DNA from 2 places in the Demequina sp. TMPB413 genome. Region 1 is predicted to be linked to the other one. Evidence: riboswitches for the same ligand, from Rfam matches in the RefSeq annotation. Region 1 holds a riboswitch; the other holds the start of a gene.
What was found. Region 1 has a riboswitch for thiamine pyrophosphate ahead of LGT36_RS01860 (thiamine-binding protein). Riboswitches for the same ligand answer to the same signal wherever they lie in the genome.

Region 1 (6,993 bases):
CAGTGGCCACTATGAGGGGGATCGGGACTCTTGCGGTGACCGCGGTGTGGGTGACCACAACGACGGGTTGCTCCCACCTCTACGAGGAGGCGACGGATGCCGCTCGCGACCATATGGCACAAGTCCACGTAGACACGGTGTCGTGCTTGACGCGTGGAGTCGCTGCGGACCCCGAGGTCGACCGCGTGCGCCAACTCATCAGCATGAGTTGCACAGGTACCCGCAGCGAGGAACCCGCTGACGAGCAAACAGTCGCCGCGTCCTTCCAGGAGGGATCCTGGCTCCTTGACCTTGACGAAAGCAAGCCAACGTGGAACGTCGAAGTGCTTGACGTGGGATACGCGACGCGATCCCAAGCACACGACACCCAGCACCGTGCGGTCATCCAATGTTGGACGACAACGGTGAGCTTCGAACCGACGGCGATGACACCTCCCGCCAAGCTTGATTGCCCTGTCGGCGTCGAGGGCCACGTGGTGGGCAGGGACGCACTCGAAGTCGACAGTCTCGTCACCACAGCACCCTCGTGGGAGTGACCTGCTCCGGGAGCAAACTGGGAGCCACCTCGGGGTGGGCGCTTGGCCCCACCCCAACCCTTTGCGCGTGCCGCTGCGTTGATGCTGGCGTGAGTAGCCAGGGGGTGTCGCAATGAGCGCGTGGCGGGTCATGCTCGACCAGCTGGTGCGTGAACGCGGGCGCGCGCTATTCGGCTATGCATTTGCGCTCACGGGCGACCGGTACGACGCGGATGACCTGCTTCAGGACGCGTTAGTGCGAGCCTTTCGCAGCGGCCGAACTGCCTCTTCGCTGGACGCGGCACACTCGTACGTGAAGCGGGCCATCGCGACAGCGTTCATCGACCGGTCGCGCCGACTTGCCGCCAGACCGCTGGTCTCCGGCACCAGCGGTGACTTTCAGGAATGGGTGAGGGGATTTCCCATCTCTCCCGACCACGCCGGGGACGTTGAATCCGCGTTGGACCTGCAGTCGGCGCTCCTTGTTCTCGCCCCGCGGGAGCGGGCCTGCATCGTGTTGCGCTTCATGGACGACCTCACCGTCGATGCGGTCGCGGAAGCCCTCGGCCTCGCACCGGGGACGGTAAAGCGGTACCTATCCGACGCCAGGGCCAAGTTGCGCGAAGTGTTGCCGGAGCTCGACCTGGACGATCCGGAGACCGCGTCTGTGCACATGCGTGACGGGAGTGGACGATGAGCGACGCAAGGGAAGCGTTTCAGAATCTTCAGTCGATCGCCGGCCTGGGTTTCGATGGGACGACGCTGCACACTGACTTGGATGCCGTGGAACGGCGCATCGCCCGGCACCGTACCGGACGCGCCGTGGTCTCGTCATTCGTGGCACTCGCGGTACTCGCAGGTGCGACATATGGCGCGTCAACGATGTCGATGTGGGGCGACAGCGCCCCTGTCGCCCCACCATCGGAAGCTACGTCACAACCAACGTCCTCACCGACCCAGCGCGCCGCAGCCTGCCTTGCAGCACAGGTCGTGTCTGGCAAGCCCGTCGGAGATCTGGGCGGACTGATGGGGTGGTTCAACTCCTCCCCCGACGCGCCGTGCGGCGAGTGGCCGGATCAGATCCTCGACCACCCCGACACCGTCCTCATCAACACCGCAGACAACACGATGGTGGAGGCGTACTACCGCACGAATATCGACGCGCTCGGGGTGTACGCCCGGCTGGGCGAGGATTTCGCGGTGCCAGATCCTGACCCATCGTGGCCTGCCGACAGCCTGATCCTCATTGATGCGCGCACCAAGGAAGTCCTGGAAATCACCGCTTTGGCGGACCTCGGCGCAGCCCCAGGGTCGCCAGAGATCGCGATGTCCGTGTTCGGCGAGCCGTACCCGCCAGGGTTCTACGCGCCGGAACTCGTGGACCTGGTGCCGGGAGGGCAGGGCGGCGCCTACATCTCTGAGACCGATACCACCTACATATTTGGCCTCCTTCGCCCGGACCCCGACACCGGCGACGCCGTCGAGGTGCCCGTTGCCTTCGCCAAGGGAGACATCCTGGTCTCGGCCGCCACTCACTGGCAGTGCGCGTGGATCGCCGAGTTTGTCGGGGCCTCCCAGGTGGACAACCCCGAGCGCGTCGCGACCGCCGCCGCCCAACTGCAGCGATTCCCTGACCTCGAGGTGATTCAGAAGTACAACCCACAAATGGGCGAAAGTGATCGGGACATCCTCATCCCTCGCATCGTCGGCGGGGACGTGGACTATGCCGAGAGGTGGCTCAACGGCACGTGCGGGATGGGTGAATAGGAGACGCGCCCGCAGGTTCTCGCACTCAACTGAAACCCATGCGTAGGCGTAGTGCGTCTTCTCGGAAACGTACACGTATGCACGATCCACCCATTGTGATAACTTAGAGGTATGCAAACACGACGCCTTGCCCGCCGGCAACTTGACCTGCGTAGCCGCCACATTCGCACGGCGCCCGTAGACGTGTTCGCGCGTCCGCAGTCCGGCTGGATCCGTGCCGTGCGCGACGCTCTTGGCATGTCGACTCGCGACATGGCTGCGCGACTCGGGGTAACCAGTATGGCCGTCAGCAAACTCGAGGCCAGCGAACGCGCTGGCACCATCGGGCTCGACACCTTGACCCGCGCCGCCGACGCTCTGGGCTGCGACGTCGTGTATGCCCTGGTGCCGAGGGTCCCGCTGGAACAGCAGGTTCACCGCCAGGCCGAGGTCGTCGCTCGCGCAGAACTGGGCCCCGTCGCCACCACCATGGCCCTCGAGGACCAATCCGTCGACGCGCAGGCCACGCAGAGCCTGGTCGAGGATCGGATCGCCCAACTCATCGACTCCCGCTCCTTGTGGCGTGTCTAGCCGTGAGCGAGCCCCTGCCCGACGGCGCGACACCGGTCAGCGACGAGGAGGCCGTGGGCCTCATCCCCACCTTCATCGCCACCCGCGCAGATCTCAACCTGGTGGAACAAGCTGGCATCGCCTCGGCCCGCATCTGGGCAACGCGCTCCCCTGCAGCCCGTACGGCTGATCGTCTCCTGACGGAACAGTTTGTGCGCCAACTGCATCGGCGGATGTACCGCAGCGTGTGGCGTTGGGCAGGGACCTATCGCGCGTCGGAGCGCAACATCGGCATGGATCCCGCCCGCATATCGGTTTCTGTACGTGATCTGGTCGAAAGCGCCCGCTTCTGGGTCGCGCCGGAGGCTACATGGATCACCCCGGAGATGGCGTGCGTTCGCGTGCATCACCAGTTGGTGGCGATCCACCCGTTTCCCAACGGCAATGGCCGCCATGCCCGCCTGTTGACCGACCTGTTGGCTCGGAGTCTCGGGGTCCCGGAGTTCACCTGGGGAGGCGCGAGTCTCGATGCTGCCGGGCCAGATCGCGCCGCCTATCTCGCCGCGCTGCGGCGCGCTGATCGAGACCCCGACGACCTGGCCGACCTCTTGAGGTTCGCACGGTCATAGCGGCGGAGCGACCTCGGTCGGCACTCGAGTCGTGTTTCCCCGAACGCAGCGTGCGGCACCCGACGGCGCCCTACGCACAATGACGCGCATGGCACATGGCCGGCGCCATCATGTGGTTATGATGCAAGGGCAAACGCGGGGAGCTCGGGGCAGCCGAGCTGAGAGTACGGCCACAGGCGCCGTAGACCCGAGAACTTGACCTGGGTAATGCCAGCGTAAGGACGTGTCTGAAGGCACGGGCGTCTGCAGAGTCGGGCCCTTTGGGGTCTTGCCCCGCGCATGCCCCCCGTGCCGACGATGGCTGACTTGTGCACCGTGCTGACTCCCCGGTCCTTTCGCCAAGGAGTCACCGTGATCGCCGAGATCCAAGTCCTGCCCCGCCCCACCGGCACCGCCACCGACCGCTACGCCCATGTGGACGCCGCCATCGCCGTCATCTCCGGGTCGGGCCTTTCCTACGAGGTGGGCGCCATGGGCACCACCATCGAGGGCGCGCCCGACGCCGTGTGGGCCCTGCTGCGTCAGGTGCACGACGCGACCCTCGCCGCGGGCGCGGAAGGTTGCCTTTCCGTCATCAAGGTCTCCGGCGGGGCGGACGACGCCGGCCCCAGCGTGCAGGACCTGGTGGGCAAACACCGCCGATGACCGGTCCCGCCAGACCGCGCGGCCACCGCTGGCGCGCGGCGCTCATCGGCGCCGCCACCGTGGCGGTGCTCATCGGAGCATGGGAGGCCTCGGTACACCTTGGCGAGCTGCCGGAGTTCGTGTTGCCCAGTCCCTCTCAGGTGGTTGCCACCGCGGTCGAGCAGTCATCGGTCCTGGGTCAGCACGTCGCCACCACGGCCACCGAGGCCGTGCTGGGCCTGGCCTTTGGCACGGCGCTGGGGTGGATGCTGGCCATCGTCACGTCGGCCGTCCCCAGCGTCGGCCACGCCACCCGCCCGGTGGTGCTGCTCAGCCAGACCATCCCCACCGTGGTGCTCGCGCCGCTCATGATCCTGTGGGCGGGCTTCGGGCTCACCTCCAAGGTGGTGCTGGTCGCGCTGACGGTGTTCTTCCCCGTGCTGGTGGCCGCGACGGCGGCCATCCGCGAGGTGGACGCCGAGCACGCCGACGTCGTGGCCGGCTTGGGCGGCGGGCGGAGGCATCAGCTATGGCTGGTGCGGTTGCCCGCCTCGGTGCCGGGCGCGCTCGCGGGCCTTCGCATCGCCGCCACCTACGCCGTGGGCGCAGCGGTGGTGTCCGAATACCTCGCAGGGGAATCCGGCATCGGCGTCTTCATCCAGCGCTCCCGCAAGGCCTACGCGGTGGACCAGATCTTTGTCGGCATCGTGCTCATCGCACTGCTCACCGCAGTGTTGGTGGTCGTGATCGCCCTGCTGCGGCGCCTCGCGATGCCGTGGCACACCCACCAGACCTCAACCTAGGAGAAACTCATGACTCACCCCATCCGTCTCGCCACCCTCACAACTGTGGTTGCCGTCTCTCTCGCGGCATGCTCAAGCGCCCAGGCCACCGACAACGCGTCCGACGCGCCTGACGACCTCACCCCCGTCACCGTCGTGCTCGACTGGACGCCCAACACCAACCACACCGGCCTCTACCTGGCGCTCGCCAACGGTTGGTACGAGGACGCGGGCTTGGACGTCACCGTGATCGAACCGGGAGAGACCTCGGGCCTTCAGCTGCTCGCCGCAGGCCAGGCCGACTTCGCATACTCCGTGGCAGAGGGACTGCTACCCGCCCGCGCGGCCGGCGCCGACGTCGTCTCCCTCGCGACCGTGATCGAACACAACACCTCGTCGCTCATCTCGCTCACGTCCGACGGGATCACGCGGCCGCGCGACCTGGAGGGAAAGCGCTACGGCTCGTACGGCTCCGCGCTTGAGGAGGCCATCATCTCCAGCCTGGTCGCGTGCGACGGTGGCGATCCCGCGCTGGTGGAACACACGCCGCTGGTGAGCGACGACTTCCGCATCGGGCTCACCCAAGACCAGTTCGACGTCGCCTGGGTGATGGACGCGTGGGACACCATTCGGCTGAGCGACGTGGACGCCATGGACGTCTCGACCATCGCCTTCCGCGACTGGTTCGACTGCATCCCGGACTGGTACACGCCGCTGATCGCGACGTCGGCCGACCAGATCGCCGAGCACCCCGAGACCGTGCGCGCGTTCGTCGAGGTCACGGCCCGCGGCTACGGCGCCGCAATGGAGGACCCCCAGGCAGCGGCCGATGCCTTGATGGCGGCCGCGCCAGAGCTAGACGAGGCACTGGTCACCGCGAGCGCGCAGTGGCTCGCGGACCAGTACGCCGACGCTCCGGAGACCTGGGGAGTGCAGGAACGGGCGACGTGGGAGCAGTTCTCGCAGTGGCTCACCGACGGCGGCATGCTCGACGGCGACCCTGGCGTGGGAGAAGCGTGGACCAACGAGTTCCTTCCCGCCCAGAAATGACGACGCCGGTCACGGGGAAGGCGACGGAGATGGCGAGGGCTGACGCCCGACCCACCTCCGGCGTCGGCGCCGTCTTGACGGTACGAGGCCTGACTGTCACGTTCCCTGCGCTACGGCGGGGTGGCGAGGCCGTGACGGTCCTCGACACCGTGGATCTGGAGGTCGGGGATGGTGAGTTTGTGGCCATCCTCGGCCCGTCAGGTTGCGGTAAGTCAACGCTGCTGCGAGCGCTCGGAGGGCTGCTTGACCAGCGCGCGCAGGTGTCGGGCGAGATCGAGGTGCCGCGCGACGGTGCCGGGCGACGGGCGACGGCCTGGATGCCTCAGCGCGACGGACTGCTGCCGTGGCGTCGGGCGCTGTCCAATGCCATGGTGGGGGCGATCGCTGCTGGCGTGCCGCGCGACCGGGCTTCGGTGCGGGCGCGGCGGTTGTTCGAGGAGTTCGGTCTGGGCGGCTTCGAGCGCGCTTGGCCGCACGAGCTGTCGGGTGGCATGAGACAGCGGCTTGCGCTCCTGCGCACGTGTCTGGCGGAGCGCCCGGTGTTGTTGCTCGACGAGCCGTTTGGCGGACTCGACCCCGTGACCAGGCGGCGCATGAATGCTTGGCTGGCGTCGGTGAACCTCGCTGAGCGCACCGCAGCGGCCGATGCCAGCGCGGCCGGGGTGACGGGCTCCGGCGTCGTGTTGGTGACCCATGACATCGACGAGGCCATGATGCTGGCCGACCGGATCGTCGTCCTGTCTGACCGGCCCGGGCGGGTGCTGCTGGAAGCACGAGCGCATAGAGCGAAAGGCGGCAATCGCTACGACCGCGCGGCCCTGCTCAGTGCGCTCGACTGCTAGAGGACGGTCGCCGGAAGAGCCCCGTCGCCAGGAAGGGTTGTCCAAACATCGGCGACAATTCGTCTTGGGCCACCATGGCGCGCAACTCGACCTCCTCGAGGTCAGCGAAAATCCACCTCAAATCCACGTCGCTGAAGGACATACCCGCCTCAAACCGTCCAGCGCGATACAACTGCGCATCGGGAAGCTCGCTTCCCATCTGGCCGCGCGCAAAGCACACGAGGCCGAAAAGCCC
Region 2 (6,993 bases), 530 kb from region 1:
CGGCGAAGCCGATGCCTCCAAGGACGACCAGAGCACCCACGGCTCCCAGTACCCAAGGCCAAGCCTTGCGCTTCTTCTCCACAGGAGCGGCCCATGGGGCAGGCGGCGCACCCCACGCCGCAGGCGGCGCGGCTTGCTGTTGCCAAGGAGCCTGGGCGTAGGGCTGGGCGTCCGGCTGGGCGTAGGGCTGAGCCTGCGTTTCTGGCGGCGGCTCGTGCGGCGAGTATTCGGTCATGAGTGCTTCCCCCCTCGGTTCGTCACGACTTTAGCGGCGCGCGCTGCCGGGCGCCAGAGCCGTCCCAGAGCCCGAGGGAAGGTCCACGGCAGAGTGGACTGGACGGCTCGCGTGGGCCTAGCGTCAATGCCATGTCCTCAGAGCCCACCCCCGCTCAAGCAGCCGCGCACTTCGCGGCCAGGCTGTCTTTCGAGACCGACCCCAGCGATGTGCACGCCGCGCTCGAGGCGGGCGAGAACGGCTTTGTGCTCGTGGACACCCGAAGCCATGAGGCATGGGAGCAGGGGCACGCGCGCGGCGCAGTTCACATCCCCAAGCCGGACATGCCCGTCGTCGTCCTTACCTACCCACCCGAGACTTCGTTCGTCGTCTATTGCTGGGGTCCAGGCTGCAACGGCGCCACCAGGGCGGGCCTCATCATCTCCGAGCTCGGATACTCCGTGAAGGAGATGATCGGTGGCTTCGAGTACTGGGCGCGCGAAGGGATGCCCGTCGACCGGGTGGTCTCTGACGCGGCGGGCGCGAAGGTGACCGTGGACGCGACCCGGGCGCCCGATCCGCTCACGTCACCCGTGAGCGTGCCAGGCCACCGGATCGCCTGCGACTGCTAGTCGCTCGCGTCCGCCTCCGCCAGCCGTCCTGCGCTCATGGTGATCTGCCGGTCGGCCATCGCCTCGGCCTCCGCGCGATCATGCGTCACCACGATCCAGGTGGTTCCTTGAGCCTCCAGCAGTTCGCGAACGTCGCGCGCGAGGCGCTCGCGCAAGTCTGCATCGAGTGAACTGAGCGGCTCGTCGAGCAGCACCAACCGCGGCCGTGGGGCGAGCGTCCTCGCGAGGGCGACGCGCTGACGCTCGCCTCCTGAGAGTTCGGTGACGGCGCGGTGCTCCGCACCTTCGAGGCCCACCATCTCGAGTAGCTCACCCACGCGCGCCTCCCGCTCGCGACGCTCGACCCCCTGCATCTCGAGACCGAAGCCGATGTTCGCGCCCACGCTCATGTGAGGGAACAGCTGGCCGTCCTGGAACACCAGTCCAAAGCCCCTGCGGTGAGGCGGCACCCCGGCAAGTTCGTGCCCATCCCACGAGACGGAGCCGGTGGACTCGATCACTCCAGCGATGGCGAGCAACAGCGAAGACTTGCCCGATCCCGACGCGCCCACGAGCGCGAGCGAACCCCCTGGCTCGATACCGAAGGAGGCCGCGTCGACCGCCACCCGTGGGTCCGCGCCGCCATAGCGGACGGTGAGCCCCTCCACCCGAAGCCCTGACGTCATCGGCGCTGCCTCCTTGAACCCTCTGCCAGCATCATGGCTCCTCCAGCGATGACCGCAAGCACCACGGCGCCCGCCGACGCCGTGGCCACGTTCTCGGCGCCCGGCCGGGACAGCAGTCGCATGATGGCCGTGGGTAGCGTCGGCGTTCCAGGGCGGGCGAGGAACACGGAAGCGCCGAACTCGCCGACGGCGACCGCGAAGGCAAGACCAGCGGCCGACGCCAAGGCTGCTCGCATCCGGGGCAGCACCACGCGGACGACGGTGCGAGTGGGTGAGGCGCCGAGCGTCGCGGCGGCGGCGGCTTGGCGGGGGTCGATTCCCTCCAGCACAGGGGAGAGCACGCGCACCACGAGCGGTGTCGCGACGAGAGCTTGCGCGGCAATCAGGAGTACGTAGGTGCCAGGTGCCCCCCAGGACCGCAGCGGCACGGCAAGCGCCACCAAGAGTCCGACGCCGACGACGACGGAGGAGACCGCGAGCGGGCCGACGGTGAGCGCGCGCACCCACCGCGCGCCGGGGTGCACCGCAGCGGCGGCCACCGCGAGCACTCCCACAAGCAGGGCGAGGGACGCCGCCGCGACTGCGATCCACAGCGAGGCGGCGACGGAGCCCGCGATGCTGCCCGCGGCCTCCGACAGTCCGAATAGGGTGCGGTACGCGTCGAGGGTTGGTCCGTGCTGTCCCCGCAGCGACCGCGCGACGAGTGTGCCGAGCGGGACCAGCGTGAGGACAAGGGCTGGGGCAAGGGCGAGCGCGATCGCGGCGGCATCGCTCCGCCCGGCACTCGGGCGCAGGGGAGCGGCCTGGGTCACCGCATAGCGACCGGGACGCGACAGCCAGCCCACCCCTGCGGCCACCGAGGCGATGAGGCAGGCCTGCACGATCGCGATGATCGCGGCGCCGCGCAGGTCAAGGAACGACGTGAGCTCGAGGTACGCGGCGGTCTCTAGCGTCCTGATGCGTGTGCCTCCCAGCACCAGCACGATGGCGAAGGACGTCGAGCAGAACAGGAAGGTGATGGCCGCCGCCCCGGCCACCGACCGGCGCACCGCAGGCCACACCACCCGGCGTGCGGCCGCGGCACGCGACGCGCCAAGGGTGCGCGCGGCCGCCACGAGCCGCTCGTCCATGCCCTCCAGCGCCGGCCCCACCGTGCGCAACACCACCGCGACGTTGAAGAACGCGAGGGCCGCGATGATCGCCGGCAGGCCGTGCCTGGCACCGAGCGCAGGCGCCAGGTCGCGCTGCAGCGTCAGGAACGCGAGGGCGACCACCATGGTGGGAAGCACAAAGGGGGCCGTGAGCGCCGCCGCGAGCAAGCGCGAGCCGCGCCAGCGTCGGCGATACAGCGCCCAGGCCGCAGGCAGGCCAATCGCGAGCGTCAGCGCGGTGCCAGCGCCAGCCAACCCCAGCGTCGTGCCCGCCGCCTGGAGGACGGCGCGCACCGAGACCGTGGCGTCTTGGCCCGCCAGGCTCGGCGCGAAGAAGGCTCTGCGCACAGTGGCGAAGAGCGGCCACGCGAAGAAGGCCCCCAGGAACACGACGGGGACCGCCGCGGCGGCTGCCGCGACGATCCCGCGCCGTGCGAAGAGGGGCATCGGACTACTGGCCGTCGATCACGATCTCGGTCCACTCGCGCAGCAGCTGATCGCGCTGGGCGTCGATCTGGGCGGGATCCATGACGATCGGGTTGTCTGATAGCGGCGCGTACTTCTCCCACGCAGCCGGGATGGTGGCGGTGGGCGACACGGGATAGACGTACATGTTGTCCGGCAGTGCCGACTGCACGGAGTCGCTCAGCATCCAGTCGACGACGGCCTTGGCGGCCTCGGGGTTCTGGGCACCGTCCAGGACGCCCGCGTACTCGACCTGGCGGAAGCACGTGTCGAGCAGCGCGGTGCTCGTGGGGTTGCCGTCGACCACCTCGGAGGGCGGGGACGACGCGTAACTCAGCACGATGGGGTAGTCGCCGCCGTAGTTGGGAACCGAGAAGTCGACAAAGTAGGTATCCGACCAGCCGGCCGTGACCTTCAGGCCGTTGTCGCGAAGGCCGCGCCAGTAGTCCTTCCAACCTTCGCCGTACGTCTCGTAGGTGGCGAGCAGCAACGCGAGGCCTGGGGACGACGTGGCGGGGTTGGAGACCGACACCATGTTGGCGTATTCGGGCTCGAGGAGGTCGTCGAACGTGGCGGGTGCTGGCGTCCCGTCGCCGAACGCCGCGAGGTCGATGTTGAAGCACACGTCCGAGTAGTCGATCGCGGTGAGTTGACCGGCGACCGAGTCGGTCGCGCTGGGGGAGACGTAGTCGGCGAGGGCCTCCGACGCCACGGCCCGCGAGGCGAACGTATTGTCGATGCCGACCACTGCGTCGCCGAGGGGCGCACCCGACGTGAGGGCGAGTTGGTTCACGAGCGTTCCCGCGTCGCCCACCGGCTCAAACGTGACGTCGATGCCGCTGGTCGCCTCGAAGTCGGCGATCACGTCTTCAGGGAGCGCGAAGCTGTCGTGGGTGAGGACCGTGACGGCGCCGGTGGCGGCAGGGGCTTCTGACTCGCTGGACGTGGGCGCCTGGGTGGGTTTGCTTTCACTGGCCGAGCAGGCGGCGAGCAGCAGTGCGCTCGCGACCGCCATGGACATGGTGGTTGAGGTCTTCATGGATCCTCCTTCATCAGGAGGGGACGAGTCTCGACTCCCTACGCCGGTGCGAGCCGGATCAGGTTCGAGGGTCTGCGGCGTGTCCGCACTCTCAGCGCCCTTGCCTTGCGGCGAGGCGCTCCCCTGTCGTGTGAAGCCATCGTAGCGCGACGGTCGGGAGGTCCTCGCGCCCCTTGGATTACATCGGCTGGACGAGGTCGCGCCACCTCTCGAGCGCGGGCCGATGCGTGAAGCGCGCGTAGTCGCCGCTACGATAGCGGCGCATGATCCCCGGTAGACGGGCGGGCCAGAACCACGGCATCGTCGCCCGCTGGGCTTCGAAGAGTGCTTTGTCCTCGACGAGTGCCAGGTCTGCGGCTGCGGCGTTGTGGGCTGCAAGGCGCTCGCGGAGCGACTCCGCCCTGGTGCGCAGTGTCTCGTAGCGATCGCGGCGATAGGTCATGGCCACGCGCACCTGGCCCCACAGCGTCTGGGGCGGGACGCCGATCTGGTTGCTGCCGTGTACGCGGTAGTCGATCAGTGGCTGCTTCTCCACCAGCAACGTGCCCAAGGACGCAGCTAAGAAAGCAAGCCACTCGTCGTGCACATAGTGCTCTGGGATTGGTAGGGCTGCGTCGAGGAGGTCGCGCGTGAGCATGGCTGTGGCGCCGGTAACGATGTTGCGGCGGACGAGGGGCTCGGCGCCTTTGCCGTCCATGACGGCGTCGAGTTCGTGCGACGCGACGCCATAGGAGGCGAACAAGTGCTCGCCGCTGAACGCGCCGGCGTCGTCGACAATGCGGGCGTCGGTGAAAATCATGGCGGGCCGCTTCGCCGTTTGCAGTTGCGGCACGAGCGTGGCCGTCTTGTCGGGACGCCACACGTCGTCATGGTCGCTCAAGGCGATCAATTCCCCCGTGCACGCCGCGAGCGTGCGTGAGAAGTTGGGTGCTACCCCTCCGGACGGCTCGGTGAAGGCGATCCGCACCACGTCTCCGCGGGGGTGCGCCGCCGCGATGGTCTCGATGCGCTCAAGCGTGCCATCGGTGGAGCCGTCGTCGCCAATGAGGACCTCATCAACAGGGAGGTCTTGGTCGAGAATGCTGCGCAGTTGGGTCTCGATGAAGCGACCGCTGTTATAGGTGCACAGGGCGACGGACACGCGAGGACGGGTAGCGTCGGGACCAGAATTCACGGGCGTCAGCGCTCGGCTCCCGAACCGCCGTCGTGCCTGGGCTCGCCGCGATCCGCGCAATCGGCCGTCTCGCCGCCAAGCTCCCCCACCCGCAACTCGAGCAACGCCACGGTCTCTGCGAGGTCGCGCGTCTTGGACTCGAGGCGGGTGAGTTCGGCGCTGTGTTGCAGACTCACCAAAAACAGAATGGTGATCGAGACAAAGAACACCAGGTTGACGGGCAGTTCGATGCCTGTCGCTCTCGCCGCCCACGTCAGAGACTCGGGGAACGCGCCTGCGAGGAGAGCCAGCGCGCCGGCGGCGAGCCACCAGATGGCGTGGCGCTCGCGCAACTTGCGCTGGCGGAGCAGGCTCACCACCACGAGAAGCACAAACAGCGCCGCCGCGATACTGAAGATGTAGGCCCTCACACTCATGCGGGCACCTCGCTCGTGCTCGGCGCCTTCGCCTTGGGCCGGGCGTACGCGAACATGAGGGCCAGGGTCGCCCTCGCCAGGTAGATCGCGGCCCGCACAGGGCTTTGCGAGGGCGCGCCTTCGCTGCGGTGGCGCATCGCGGTGGGAACTTGGGTGGCGGTCAGGCCCGCGCGGCAGGCGAGCACGAGTGACTCAATAGTGTCGCCCAAGTACTCCGCCGGGTACTCGCGAGAGAACAACTCGATCGCGCGCGGACCGGAGGCGCGGAAGCCCGACGTGGTGTCGGTCAGCTTCGAACGGGCCGTCCTGCTGATGACCCGTGCGAGCACCCAGCTGGCCCAGCGGCGCGGGCCGCGCATCACGTACGCGCCCTCGCCTGCAAAGCGGGCACCGATGACGATGTCGTAGTCATCGAGTCGTTCCAGCAGGGCCGCCACGGTGGCGGGGTCGTGTTGACCGTCGGCGTCGATTTGGACCACCGCGTGAAAGCCATGCTCGGCCGCATAGCGAAAGCCCACACGCATCGCGCCGCCTACGCCAAGGTTGAAGGGCAGCGTGGCGACGAGCGCTCCAGCGGCCCTCGCGACGTCGCTTGTGCCGTCGGTGGAGCCGTCGTCAACCACCAGCACGGTGATGCCGGGGAGGGTGGCACGCGTCTCGCTGACCACGCGCCCAACGGACTGGGATTCGTTGTACGCCGGCATCACGATGAGCGTCTGCCCGAGCGCAGTTCCCATGGTCGGAGCATAGCATCGGGGCCGTCGTGGCCCCGATGCTGGGACGCCCTCGTTAACGGTTGATCGTGGTGCCCGTGCGGGCGGATTCGAGCACTGCGTCCACCACCGCGACGGTCTCCAAACCTTCTCGCATGGTGACATACGTGGCGGACTTGCCCAGGATGCCGTCGCGGAACGCGGCGTGCTCAGTGGCGAGCGGTTCGGCCTTCGCAATCGCGAAGCGTGTGACGTTGCCCTCCGACACTCCGCGGAACCCTGCGATCTGATCCCAGGTGGTCGCGATGGTGCCGTTCTCGAAGAAGGTCAGGTCTGCCGTGAGCGTATCGGCCACGAATGCGCCTCGTTCACCGGTGACGATGGTGGCGCGCTCCTTCATGGGTGAGAGCCAGTTGATGAGGTGGCTCGTGACGGTGCCGTTCGCGAGCCGCCCGGTGATCGACACCAGGTCCTCGTGTTCCCGTCCGCTGCGGTGTGCCACCTGCGCGCTGACCGACGCGTAG

Region 2: it holds a riboswitch for thiamine pyrophosphate, as region 1 does, so the genes downstream of both, LGT36_RS13550 (thiamine ABC transporter substrate binding subunit) here and LGT36_RS01860 (thiamine-binding protein) in region 1, are expected to answer to the same signal.

What each region holds. Positions count from the first base shown of each region.
Region 1 covers NZ_CP096184.1:400,534-407,526, reverse strand. Annotated here, with positions in the region: gene LGT36_RS01885 (hypothetical protein) at 12-536, shown strand; gene LGT36_RS01880 (RNA polymerase sigma factor) at 649-1,212, shown strand; gene LGT36_RS01875 (hypothetical protein) at 1,209-2,282, shown strand; gene LGT36_RS01870 (mobile mystery protein A) at 2,394-2,852, shown strand; gene LGT36_RS01865 (mobile mystery protein B) at 2,855-3,460, shown strand; TPP riboswitch at 3,587-3,699, shown strand; gene LGT36_RS01860 (thiamine-binding protein) at 3,812-4,105, shown strand; gene LGT36_RS01855 (ABC transporter permease) at 4,102-4,887, shown strand; gene LGT36_RS01850 (ABC transporter substrate-binding protein) at 4,897-5,916, shown strand; gene LGT36_RS01845 (ABC transporter ATP-binding protein) at 5,946-6,758, shown strand; gene LGT36_RS01840 (class I SAM-dependent methyltransferase) at 6,739-6,993, opposite strand, start outside.
Region 2 covers NZ_CP096184.1:2,793,779-2,800,771, forward strand. Annotated here, with positions in the region: gene LGT36_RS13530 (hypothetical protein) at 1-235, opposite strand, end outside; gene LGT36_RS13535 (rhodanese-like domain-containing protein) at 367-846, shown strand; gene LGT36_RS13540 (ABC transporter ATP-binding protein) at 843-1,511, opposite strand; gene LGT36_RS13545 (iron ABC transporter permease) at 1,508-3,109, opposite strand; gene LGT36_RS13550 (thiamine ABC transporter substrate binding subunit) at 3,114-4,166, opposite strand; TPP riboswitch at 4,185-4,301, opposite strand; gene LGT36_RS13555 (glycosyltransferase family 2 protein) at 4,345-5,307, opposite strand; gene LGT36_RS13560 (DUF2304 domain-containing protein) at 5,346-5,756, opposite strand; gene LGT36_RS13565 (glycosyltransferase family 2 protein) at 5,753-6,493, opposite strand; gene LGT36_RS13570 (Gfo/Idh/MocA family protein) at 6,546-6,993, opposite strand, start outside.